DNA from 3 places in the Bacillus sp. FAU20 genome. Region 2 is predicted to be linked to each of the others. Evidence: riboswitches for the same ligand, from Rfam matches in the RefSeq annotation. Region 2 holds a riboswitch; each other region holds the start of a gene.
What was found. A riboswitch is a leader RNA that binds a small molecule or an ion and turns the genes downstream of it on or off. The one in region 2 is predicted to bind S-adenosylmethionine.
Positions count from the first base shown of each region.

Region 1: another riboswitch for S-adenosylmethionine. It lies ahead of AC0OM3_RS17485 (YezD family protein); the one in region 2 lies ahead of metI (cystathionine gamma-synthase/O-acetylhomoserine thiolyase).
Region 3: another riboswitch for S-adenosylmethionine. It lies ahead of AC0OM3_RS20860 (methionine ABC transporter ATP-binding protein); the one in region 2 lies ahead of metI (cystathionine gamma-synthase/O-acetylhomoserine thiolyase).

Region 1 is NZ_JBVYHY010000021.1:721,083-725,364, reverse strand. Features, by position in the region: lysine riboswitch at 23-204, shown strand; gene lysA (diaminopimelate decarboxylase) at 385-1,701, shown strand; SAM riboswitch class I at 1,817-1,925, shown strand; gene AC0OM3_RS17485 (YezD family protein) at 1,999-2,142, shown strand; gene AC0OM3_RS17480 (phosphoadenylyl-sulfate reductase) at 2,230-2,934, shown strand; gene sat (sulfate adenylyltransferase) at 2,974-4,110, shown strand; gene cysC (adenylyl-sulfate kinase) at 4,123-4,282, shown strand, end outside.
Region 2 is NZ_JBVYHY010000003.1:390,175-394,456, reverse strand. Features, by position in the region: gene AC0OM3_RS02290 (bifunctional homocysteine S-methyltransferase/methylenetetrahydrofolate reductase) at 1-1,419, opposite strand, end outside; SAM riboswitch class I at 1,490-1,599, opposite strand; SAM riboswitch class I at 1,802-1,912, shown strand; gene metI (cystathionine gamma-synthase/O-acetylhomoserine thiolyase) at 2,007-3,119, shown strand; gene metC (cystathionine beta-lyase) at 3,116-4,279, shown strand.
Region 3 is NZ_JBVYHY010000024.1:97,543-101,824, reverse strand. Features, by position in the region: gene AC0OM3_RS20865 (methionine ABC transporter permease) at 1-562, opposite strand, end outside; gene AC0OM3_RS20860 (methionine ABC transporter ATP-binding protein) at 555-1,580, opposite strand; SAM riboswitch class I at 1,812-1,919, opposite strand; gene AC0OM3_RS20855 (hypothetical protein) at 2,045-2,389, opposite strand; gene AC0OM3_RS20850 (thioredoxin family protein) at 2,542-2,850, opposite strand; gene AC0OM3_RS20845 (toprim domain-containing protein) at 2,854-3,198, opposite strand; gene gcvH (glycine cleavage system protein GcvH) at 3,454-3,837, opposite strand; gene AC0OM3_RS20835 (arsenate reductase family protein) at 3,879-4,244, opposite strand.

The DNA.
Region 1 (4,282 bases), on a different contig from region 2:
AAATAGACTTACCTCATCTACTCTCAAAGGTAGAGGCCGCGATAGGAAAGAGTAAGCTATGGGAGATTTAATGGAATCTGTGATCATAGGTTGAAAGGGACTATTGCCGAAATATAAGAATAACCATCTTATTCATATATTGGGACTGCATTGAATAAATGTAGTACTGTCATAAGATTTATTTTATGGAGAGCTATTTGGAGATGTTGATGCGGTTTCTTATTTTGAGGAGATAACAACTCGTTTATTTTTTCAATATATATTTTTCCTAATAAGAAACGCGTGTGAACATTGTTCCGCGCGTTTTTTGTCTATCTAAAAGCGTGCTGCAATGAATAGAAGATTGGGGTTATGAGTTTTAGAGGAAATAAGGGAGGAATTTAAATGTATTTACACGGCACAAGCCGAATTAATGGGCAAGGACACTTAGAAATTGGAGGGTGCGATACGACGCAGCTAGCAAAGCAATACGGAACACCACTTTATGTATACGATGAAGAGTCTATTCGAGGAAAATGCCGAGCGTTTCATCGTGCTTTTAAAGAAAGTGGTTTCTCTTATCAAGTAGCATATGCAAGTAAGGCGTTCTTGTGCATGGAGATGTGCCGAGTAGCTCGTGAAGAGAATATGTCATTAGACGTTGTTTCTGGGGGAGAATTATATACTGCGCTCCAAGCAGGATTTCCAGCATCACGTATTCATTTTCATGGAAATAATAAAACAGAAGAAGAGATAGTGATGGCTCTTCAGGCGAATATTGGTTGTTTTGTCGTAGATAATTTCTTTGAATTAGAAGTTTTACACGATTTAGCGATGCAACATGGAAAATTTGTGAACATATTAATTCGTGTAACGCCTGGAGTAGAGGCGCACACACATGAATATATTACAACAGGCCAAGATGATTCGAAATTTGGATTTGGCGTTTCAAACGGTCAAGCGATGCAGGCAATTGGATTTGCTTTACAAAAATCAAATTATAATGTGCTAGGGATTCATTCACATATCGGATCGCAAATATTTGAAACAGCTGGTTTTGTTCGAGCAATTGAAGTTCTTCGCCAATTTTTAGAAGAAGTGAGAGAGCAAACAAACTATGTAGTAAAAGTGCTAAATGTAGGCGGGGGATTTGGAATACGCTACACAGAGTCGGATACACCATTAACTCTTGAAACATATGTGCGAGCTGTAACAAGTGCAGTGAGAGAACAATTTACTGTATGTGAATATCCATTGCCAGAAATATGGATTGAACCAGGCCGTAGCATTGTAGGTGATGCTGGGACAACAATTTATACAGTTGGATCTGTGAAAGATATTCCTGGTATTCGGAAATATGTATCAGTCGATGGTGGAATGACAGATAATTTAAGACCTGCTTTATATAGTGCGCGTTATGAAGCAATGTTAGCGAATCGAGGGAATGATGAGAATGAGGAACTCGTTTCGATTGCTGGGAAATGCTGTGAGAGTGGAGATATGTTGATTTGGGATATTCATTTACCAAAAGTCGCTTCTGCTGATTTACTAGCAGTTTCCTGTACAGGAGCCTACGGGTATTCGATGGCGAATAATTACAATCGGATTCGAAGACCAGCCGTTGTCTTTGCAAAAGGCGGAACATCGCAAGTAGTTGTGGAACGCGAAACATATGAAAATATTATTGGGAACGATCGCATACGTATTAAAGAGCTTGTCTAAATAGGAAAAGGAGTTGTTCGAATGGGCAATTCCTTTTTTATAAAATAAAATAATTAAAATATATCGGAAAACTAGGATTGAAAAAAATCAGAATTGTGATAAAATACAAATACAAAGCTTATCAAGAGAAGCGGAGGGAACTGGCCCGAAGAAGCTCGGCAACCTGCTTATAGAAAGCAAGGTGCTAAATCCAGCAAAATGGGATCCATTTTGAAAGATAAGGTAAAATATATTACCGAACAGTCTTTTCGAAATGGGAAAGATTTTTTTTATGAATAAAAAGGGGGGGCTGTTCGCGTGAGTTTACGGGAACATTTTGATGAAGTATCCGAGAAGATTGAAGCGATGCTTGCTGATATGAAATATGGTTCAATTACAATTGTTGTGCAAGATGGAAAAGTAATTCAGTTAGAGAAAAGTGAAAAAGTACGTTTAAAGTGAAAAGCGCTGACTAGAAAAACTAGAGGCGGTTTTAACCTATTTTCATTAGGTTAAAACCGTCTTTTTGCTTTTACAGGGGGAAAAAACATGTTGACGTATGAAACGTGGGAAGAAAATGTTGTTTCGTTTTCGGAAGAAGATGAAACAAAAGGCGCGTTATCAGTATTAAATTGGGCTTATAAAGAATATAAAGATGAGGTTGTCTACGCATGTAGCTTTGGGGTGGAAGGTATGGTATTGCTGCACATTATAAACCAAGTAAATCCATCTGCTAAAGTTGTATTTTTGGATACAAATGTTCATTTTCAAGAAACGTATGAATTAATTCAAAAAGTGCGGGAACGATTTCCTTCATTGAATATTATAGAAAAACAGCCAGAACTTACACTTGATGAACAGGCGAAGTTGCATGGTGAAAAACTGTGGGAGAGCAATCCGAATCTTTGTTGTAAGATTAGAAAAATTTTACCTTTAGAAAAATCATTAGTCGTGGAAAAAGCATGGATATCGGGCTTAAGAAGGGAACAATCAGAAACACGTAAGCATACAAAGTTTATAAATCAAGATCATCGTTTTCAATCTATTAAAGTTTGTCCACTCATTCATTGGACGTGGAAAGAAGTTTGGCGATATGTATACAAACATAGCTTGCCGTATAACCCGTTGCATGATGTTGGCTATCCAAGTATTGGGTGTGAGAAATGTACGTTACCTGTAGGGGATGGTGGCGATTCAAGAGATGGTAGATGGGCTGGAAAAGTGAAAACTGAATGTGGTCTTCATTACCAATAAGATGAATCTTGAAATAAAGCTAAGAGAGGATATAGAAAAATGAGCATAGTAAACGAATTAGTAAACCGTATAGATGAGACATATGACGTATCACAAATTGAAAAAGAAATTAAATTAGACAATATTGCGTTAAGTGATTTAGAACTATTGGCGATAGGTGGATATAGCCCCCTTACTGGTTTTTTAGGGAAGGAAGATTATGATTCAGTTGTAGAAACGCTTCGTTTAGCAAATGGTAGTGTGTGGAGTATACCGATTACATTACCGGTAACAGAAAAAGTCGCAGAAAGCCTGAAGACTGGAGAGGAAGTAAAGCTTGTCAACAACGGAAATATATACGGTGTCATTCAAATAGAAGATATTTTTGTACCAGATAAAGAAAAAGAAGCGTTACTTGTATATAAAACAACGGATGAGGCTCATCCAGGAGTGAAAAAATTATATGAACGACCAAACGTTTACGTTGGAGGAACTATTATTCTAACAAAACGCTTTGAAAATAATCAATTTCCTTCTTATCATTTAGACCCAATTGAAACGAGGGAAGCATTTAAAAAACGTGGGTGGAAAACAGTGGTCGGATTTCAAACGAGAAACCCGGTACATCGTGCCCATGAGTATATTCAAAAATCTGCTCTTGAAATTGTAGATGGTCTCTTTTTAAATCCGCTCGTCGGAGAAACGAAATCGGATGATATTCCTGCTGATGTAAGAATGGAAAGCTATGAAGTACTTCTTCAAAACTATTATCCGAAAAATCGTGTCTTTTTAAGTGTATTTCCTGCTGCCATGCGTTACGCAGGACCAAGGGAAGCGATATTTCATGCGTTAGTAAGAAAGAATTTTGGATGTACCCACTTTATAGTAGGGCGTGATCATGCTGGAGTAGGAGATTATTACGGAACGTATGAAGCGCAAGAAATCTTCACAAATTTTACGATAGAAGAGTTAGGAATTACACCACTATTCTTTGAACATAGTTTTTACTGCACGAAATGTGAAGCGATGGCTTCAACGAAAACATGTCCGCACGGAAAAGAAGATCATGTTATTTTATCGGGTACGAAAGTAAGAGAATTATTAAGAAACGGTGAGATTCCGCCAAGTACATTTAGTCGTAAAGAAGTAGTGGAAGTGCTAATTAAAGGTTTGAAAAAAGAAGTAGTAACAGAATAGGGAGAGAACGAGATGGATACGAATATTACTTGGCACACAGCTTCGGTTTCAAAAGATGAGAGAAGAGTGAAGAATGGACATCATAGTTTTGTAATTTGGTTTACTGGTTTATCAGCTTCGGGTAAATCTACAGTAGCGAATGCGGTCGCTCGTAAACTTTTTGAAAAGAATA
Region 2 (4,282 bases):
TAAGTGCCTTACATGAGGATTAAATGCGCCGCCTACAGAAAACCTTGTCGCCGGTCCAATTGATTTCCCTAAAATTGAACGTCCACCGTTCATTTCTTTAATCATTTTAATAAGCTCAATAGAGGATAAATCATATACAGAAGTGGCACCGGGAAAATCACCAACGCGCGCTGGATCACCAGTTAAAGCTAACACTTCTTCCATCCCTAACGCCGATAAACCTAACAAATGAGATTGTAGTCCAATGACGTTATGATCTCTACACGTTAAATGCGTCAATACCGGGATATCATGCTTCGTTAATAACGCACCCATTGCCATATTAGAAACACGAGGTGATGCTAATGAATTATCTGCTAGAGTAATAGCATCTGCTCCCGCTCTTTTTAACGCTCTTGCTCCTTCAAAAAAACGCTGTGTATCTAACGTTTTCGGTGGATCTAATTCCACTACAACTGTCGTTTGTTTTTTCGCTTTCTCTGCTAGAGTGACGTGAGCCTTCGAGCGTTTCTCATGCGTATGAACGACTTTCGGCCTTTGAATCGTGTCTTTTTCTATTACAGGGGTAATATTCGCAACAGCGCGCTTCATACTTTGAATATGTTCTGGAGTCGTACCACAACAACCACCCAATAACCGAATACCTTGCTCAATAAATCTCGGTGTCATCGCTTCGAAATAAGCTGGGCTTCCCTCATATACGTAACGTCCCTCCACATAATTCGGGAGACCTGCATTTGGGTATGCTGATAAATAGCCATTTTGCGGAATCGATATCATTTTGAAAGCTTCCGTCATATGAAGCGGCCCTAGTTGACAATTCAATCCAACAACATTTGCACCGTAATCTATAAGTTGCTTTAATATTTCATTGACATCATTTCCATTTTGAGTCGTACCTGCTTCATGTAACGCTAATTGAGCAACAATTGGAATATTCGTTTGCTTACGCAATACTTTAACGGCATGAAGTAATTCAAATTCATCGTAAAAAGTTTCTAATAGTAATCCATCAACCTGTTCTTCTAGTAAAGCCTCCGCCTGTTCAAGTAACATAAACTCTCTTTCCATATCAGTCGTTGTAACAGCTCCGATATGTTTCATACCACCGATTGTTCCTAAAATTGCATTTTTATCTGCCACAGATGCTTTCGCCAGTTTTACTGCCGCTCTATTAATTTCTGTAACTTGATTTTCTAAACCATACATACGTAATTTCGCCTCATTTGCTCCATACGTATTCGTTTGAATTACATCTGCTCCAGCAGCTACATATTGTTTATGAATTGATATAATTAAGTCTGGATCAGATACATTCAATTCTTCAAAACTACTTTGCAAACCATGTGAATGCAATAACGTCCCAACCGCACCATCACCTATTACAATTCCTTTTGATAATAAATCTAGTAATTTCACGAATCTCCCTCATTTCTATCAATATAAAAAACCCCTCTTCACTTTGAAGAGGGGGACATAATCGTTCCTCCTCTTATTATGCAAAACATTCGTTTTGCAGGTATTAGCACCGTTTCAAACATTTCGTTTGAAGGTTGCCGGGTTTCACAGGGCCTTTCCCTCCACCGCTCTCAATAAGAGTTGTCTTTATTATTTTATTTATGTAGCTAAAAGGAAATGTGTTCCCCTTTTAACAATGTTTGTTAATTTTTTATAAATTTAGCATGCACAAAAGTAAAAGTCAATGACAATTGCGGAAAAATAAAAATTATTTAAAATAAAGTTGCAATTCAATTATCTTTTGTTGTAAAGTTAAAAACATAATAAAAATTTCATACGAACATTCTTATCTAGAGAGGTAGAGGGACTGGCCCTGTGACGCCTCAGCAACCATTAACATTTTGTTAATAAGGTGCTAATTCCAGCAAATTGTGAAAGATTTGACAGATGAGAAGAAGACTCTATTCAAACCGAAAGCCTTCTTCTTAGAAGGCTTTTTTTATTTTATATTCACTTAATGTTTCAATTTAAAAAGGAGGAATTTTCACATGTCAACAATCGAAACAAAACTAGCACAAATCGGAAATCGCAGTGAAACTAAAACTGGAACGGTTAATCCACCAGTTTATTTCTCAACCGCTTATCGTCACGAAGGAATTGGTAAATCTACTGGCTTTGACTATTCACGAACTGGCAATCCAACTCGCGGTCTTTTAGAACGGGCGATCGCAGACTTAGAATATGGCGAACAAGGTTATGCCTGTAGTTCAGGGATGGCGGCTGTTCTCCTCGTCCTTTCTCTATTCCGCTCTGGAGACGAACTTATTGTATCTGAAGATTTATACGGGGGAACGTATCGATTATTTTCTGAGCATGAAAAAAAGTGGAATGTTCAATGTAGATACGTAAATACACAGTCTATTAAACAAATTGAGCAAGCTATCACAACTGAAGTGAAGGCTATTTTCATAGAAACTCCAACTAATCCATTAATGCAAGTTACTGATATTGCTGCTGTCGCAACTGTAGCGAAAAGGCACGGACTACTTCTTATTGTAGACAACACATTCTACACACCTTATATACAGCAACCATTAACAGAAGGTGCTGACATTGTACTTCATAGCGCAACGAAATATTTAGGGGGACATAACGATGTACTAAGCGGGCTTGTCGTTGCAAAAGGAAAGGAACTTTGCGAGGAAATCGCTCATTATCATAATGCATCAGGTGCAGTTTTAAGTCCATTTGACTCATGGTTATTAATTCGCGGTATGAAAACGTTAGCGCTTCGCATGAGACAACACGAAGAAAATGCGAAAGCAGTTGTTGCGTATTTAAACGATGAAGACGGGGTAACAGATGTATTTTATCCAGGAAGAGGCGGCATGATTTCATTCCGCCTTAAAGATGAAGCTTGGATTAATCCATTCTTACAGTCTTTATCCTTAATTACATTTGCCGAAAGTCTTGGTGGTGTAGAAAGTTTAATGACTTATCCAGCAACGCAAACACATGCTGATATTCCTGAAGAAATTAGAACAGCAAACGGCGTATGTAATCGTCTTCTTCGATTCTCAGTTGGCATTGAAAATAGTAACGATTTAATTCAAGACTTAAAGCAAGCTATTAAACTCGTAAAAGAAGGTGTAAGAATATGAGCTATTCTATAGATACACTCTTACTACACAACCAATATAAACATGACTCGCAAACAGGCGCTGTGAACGTTCCTATTTATAACACATCAACTTTTCACCAGTTTGATGTAGATACGTTCGGAAAATATGACTATAGCAGGTCAGGAAACCCAACTCGTGAAGCTCTTGAAGATATCATTGCTTTATTAGAAGGCGGAACAAAAGGATTCGCCTTTGCATCAGGCATTGCAGCGATTTCCACTGCATTCCTCCTTCTTTCACAAGGTGATCACGTACTCATTTCTGAAGATGTATACGGAGGCACTTACCGAGTGATAACTGAGGTACTCTCCCGTTACGGTGTTTCACATACATTTGTTGATATGACCAATTTAGAAGAAATAAAACAAAACATTAAACCAAATACAAAGCTCTTTTATGTAGAAACACCTTCTAACCCACTTTTAAAAGTGACAGATATTCGCGAGGTTTCTAAACTCGCAAAGTCTATTGGCGCTCTTACTTTTGTTGATAATACATTTTTGACACCACTATTCCAAAAACCATTTGAACTTGGAGCTGATGTCGTTCTTCATAGTGCTACAAAATTTATTGCTGGTCATAGTGATGTTACTGCCGGATTAGCAGTAGTAAAAGATGCAGAACTCGCTCAAAAGCTTGGATTTTTACAAAATGCATTCGGTGCTATTTTAGGGCCTCAAGATTGTTCTCTCGTACTTCGCGGTCTAAAAACATTACATGTACGCCTCGAGCATTCAGCTAAAAATGCCAATAAAATTGCACATTATTTACAAGAGCACGCTAAAGTACAAAATGTCTATTATCCGGGATTACAAACACATCTCGGATTTGATATTCAACAATCTCAAGCAACATCAGCTGGCGCGGTCTTGTCGTTTACTTTGCAGTCTGAAGATGCACTCCGCCAATTTTTATCAAAAGTAAAATTACCTGTTTTTGCAGTTAGTTTAGGAGCTGTAGAGTCTATTCTTTCTTATCCAGCAAAAATGTCACATGCAGCACTGTCGCAAGAAGCTCGTGATGAAAGAGGAATCTCTAATTCATTACTTCGGTTATCAGTCGGTCTTGAAAATGTTAACGATTTAATATCCGATTTTGAAAATGCCCTTTCTTATGTAGAAGAACCTATAAATGCATAGAGA
Region 3 (4,282 bases), on a different contig from region 2:
CTCTTTGGAATCCTTCTAAGTAAGCAAGTGTTCCAAGGCCACCAGCACCAACAACTCCCGCCATTGCTGTATAGCCTACTAAAGCAATTGTCGTAACAGTAATACCAGATACTAATGCTGGTAACGATTCTGGAATTAACACTTTCAAAATAATTGTGCTTGTTTTCGCTCCCATTGCTTTTGAAGCTTCAATTACACCTTTATCAATTTCGCGAAGTGCGATTTCAACCATTCTCGCGTAGAATGGTGCCGCTCCAATAATTAAAGCTGGCAATGCTGCACTTGCTCCAAGAATTGTTCCAAGAAGAATCTTTGTGAATGGGATTAATAAAATAATTAAAATGATGAATGGTATAGAACGGAATATATTTACGAATGCTCCAATCACCGTATTAATTGATTTGTTTTCCCATAAATTATCTTTCGCTGTCATGAAGAGTAACAATCCTAAAATTAGTCCTAAAACAAATGTCGCAAGAGCTGCGATTGCCGTCATATATAACGTTTCACCAGTTGCTTCTAACATTTGATTCCAATCAACATTTGCGAGTAACTTATCCATGTGCAATCACCTCCAGCTCTACTTGATCTTGATGAATTCCTTCTATTGCTTGCTGGATCGCTATTTCCTCACCATTTAAATGAACAACTAAACTACCGTAAGAACCGTTATTCGTTTGTGCGATATTCCCTTGCAAAATGCTAACTTCTATATCACTGCGTTGCATTAATCGTTGAAGCACTGGTCTTTCTACAGCCTCACCGATAAATTGCAAACGAATTACTTTTCCATCTGGATATTTTTCAATTAAACTTTCAATCGTTTCATTTGTATCTTCAGAATCTGTTAACTGCTGTACAAATCGTTTCGTAATATCTTGCTTCGGATTACGGAATACATCAAGTACTGGACCTGTTTCTACAATCTTTCCTCTCTCCATTACCGCCACTCGGTTACATATCTTTCGAATCACGTGCATCTCATGTGTAATGAGTACAATTGTTAAACCAAGGCGCTTATTAATGTCTAATAGTAAATCCAAAATTTGATCTGTCGTTTCTGGATCAAGAGCTGACGTTGCTTCATCACATAAAAGCACTTGTGGATTGTTAGCTAAAGCTCTTGCAATCCCGACGCGTTGCTTTTGTCCTCCGCTTAGCTGAGATGGGTACGCGTCTCCTCTCCCTTCTAATCCAACAAGATGAATTAATTCATCAACACGTTTTCTTCTCTTCGCTTTATCAACACCTGCAATTTCAAGTGGAAACTCTATATTTTCACGTACAGTTCGTGACCAAAGTAAGTTAAAGTGCTGAAAAATCATTCCGATTTCTTGCCTTGCCTTACGAAGTTCACTTCCTGTAATTGCTGATATAACACGATTGGCAATTGTAATTTGGCCAGAAGTCGGTTTCTCTAACTGATTAAACAATCTAATTAAAGAACTTTTTCCAGCGCCGCTATATCCGATAACACCAAATATTTCGCCTTTTTCTATTTTTAAATTGGCGTTATCTACAGCAGTGACATCACCGCTTTTCGCCTTATATATTTTCTTTACATTCTCTAATAGAATCATGATGTTCACCCCTTTTTTAAATAAAAAGCGCAAGCGACTGTTCTAGCCGCTGAAGCTAGATTTCATAAAGATTTTGGATTGACTCCGCAATTTTTTATGTTTAATGCGCGTAGTCCACCGTTATCACTATCTTTATTATTTGAATGTCCTCCACATTCAAACAATAAAAAAACCTTTCTGCTTTAGAGAAGCAGAAAGGTTTATGTGCGTATATAACAACATTATCCCTCTCTCTCATCTCTCAAAGCATTTGCTTTGCAGGAATTGGCACCATTTCAACATAAGTTGACGGTTGCCGGGCTTCACAGGGCACAGTCCCTCCACCTCTCTTGATAAGAGAAATCAGATTCAATTTTCGTCTGATTTGTAATTTATGAAATTGTCTATATTTTATGAATTGAATTGTATCAATATCTAAACACCATGTCAACAGAAATTTTCGTAAAAAATGAACCTTCAGAATTTTAAGCACCTACTGACATCGGTTTACATATATGAAACATCGATTCGACTAATAGCATCGTTCGATACGTTCCCGAATATTGTACACGTCCATCGTTCATTAACATTTGCAATCGTACATTGCCGTTTACCAATTGTTTTACATCTTCTTCATCTACACAAACAATTTGCTCCGTCCCTATTTCCTCATGTAGCAGTTCTATATAATCTCTTGAAATTTGTAACGAACAACTTTCATCTCCAAAGCGGAAATTAACAGTTTTTTCTTCTTTTCTTAAAAGCGGCTCTAAATGATATTGACCATTAGCGTAATTTACAAATGATTGAAGCAAAGAATATAATTTCACCTTAAATCACATCCTTCATATCACTTTCTATTACATACCATTCCCTCTCACTAAAGAGCAATCCTGTTATTTTCGCTCGACAAATACTGTATCCACCCTGCATCTCGACATATTTCCCAAGAAATATGTCGAGGCGGCAAAAATTTTGCCGCCTACTTTAATTCCGTATATAAATATTCAACCGAATGAAATGCGTATATCTTCTTCATCAGTGTCCCATTTTCAAAAACAAGTAAACAAGGTACACTTTCAATCCCATACTCTTTCGCTAAATGCGGAGCATAATTTAAATCTAACATCCCAATTTTGAGGCCTTCAATTGTCATCTCAACGACTGTTAACATCTTTTTTGCTAATTGGCATGTTCCACACATTGGAGTATATACATATAATACTGTTTTTTCTTCGTTCTCTATTAGGGCTGTAGCTTCGGCTCCTGTCCAATCAATCACTTCTATCATTCCTTACCGTAAATATTCTGTATAAACGTCAATGTCGGCTCCCCATAATACATTTGCTAAGTGTGTAGATGGCGCAGTTGCCACTTCTCGGTACGAGCGATCAATATAGATATGCTCGGCTTGCGGAAATTCTTTTCGAAATTGTTTCCTTAACTTTTCTCCAGCATCATCAGCATCCACTAGCACATACACTTCCTTATCAAAAAACTGATCAACGAGCTCATCCATTTTCGACAAACCAATTGTACCATTTGTACAAACAATTTCCACCGGTTCACGAATAATAGATTCAATCTTTCTTCTATCTGATGTACCTTCTACAATAATGACTTTTTCTACATAAATCATATGTCATCACCCGATCACCATATACTATATAACCTTGAACTTAGTATATAGTATATTCGTTATTTTCATGTTGTTTCCTGTTTATTTTTGCAAAAGAAAAGCGTAAGCGGCTCGTTCAGATTGTGAAGACTTATGAAACCTTACCACAAAACAGTTTTTCTCATAATAGCTTATTTATTTACATATAACTTGACTTTCATTATTTCACACAAAATAAAAAAAGACAGCACAAAGGCTGTCCTTTAGTCGACTAAATTAGTCTTGATTTGTCATTTCTGCATATTTTTCTGCAGTTAATAACTTCTCAACTTGGCTTGCATCAGAAAGTTCAACTTTAACCATCCATGCACCCTCGTATGGAGATTCGTTAACAAGTTCTGGTTGGTCACTTAATTCTTCGTTTACTGCTACAACTTTACCGCTTACAGGTGCGTATAACTCAGAAACTGTTTTAACAGATTCTACGCTTCCGAATGGCTCGTCAGCTTCGATTGTTGCACCTACTTCAGGAAGTTCAACGAATACGATATCGCCTAGCTCACCTTGTGCAAAGTGAGTGATACCGATAACAACTTCATTACCTTCAGTTTTTACCCATTCGTGTTCTTCAGAGTAACGTAAATTATTTGGAATGCTCATGACTGTACCTCCAGTGAATGTATTAATTATGTAAAAATACCTTATTGGTACTTTTTCCACACACTTTCAAACTGCTCTTCGTTAAAACCAAGTGTTACATTCGTTCCATCTGTTACAATTGGACGTTTAATCAACATGCCATCAGATGCTAAAAGCTCGTACATTTCGTCTTCGCTTGCATCTTTCAACTTATCTTTCAGACCAAGTTCACGGTAACGCATTCCACTTGTATTAAAGAATTTTTTTAAGGGTAATTCACTTTTTTCATGTAAATTACGTAAATCTTCTTTTGATGGTGGATTTTCAACAATATGAATCATCTCATATGCTACATCGTTTGCCTCAAACCATTTCTTTGCCTTTTGACATGTGCCACACTTTGGATATGAATAAAATGTTACTGTCATAAATTCACCTACTTTTTTACTAACCTTTACCTTTATCA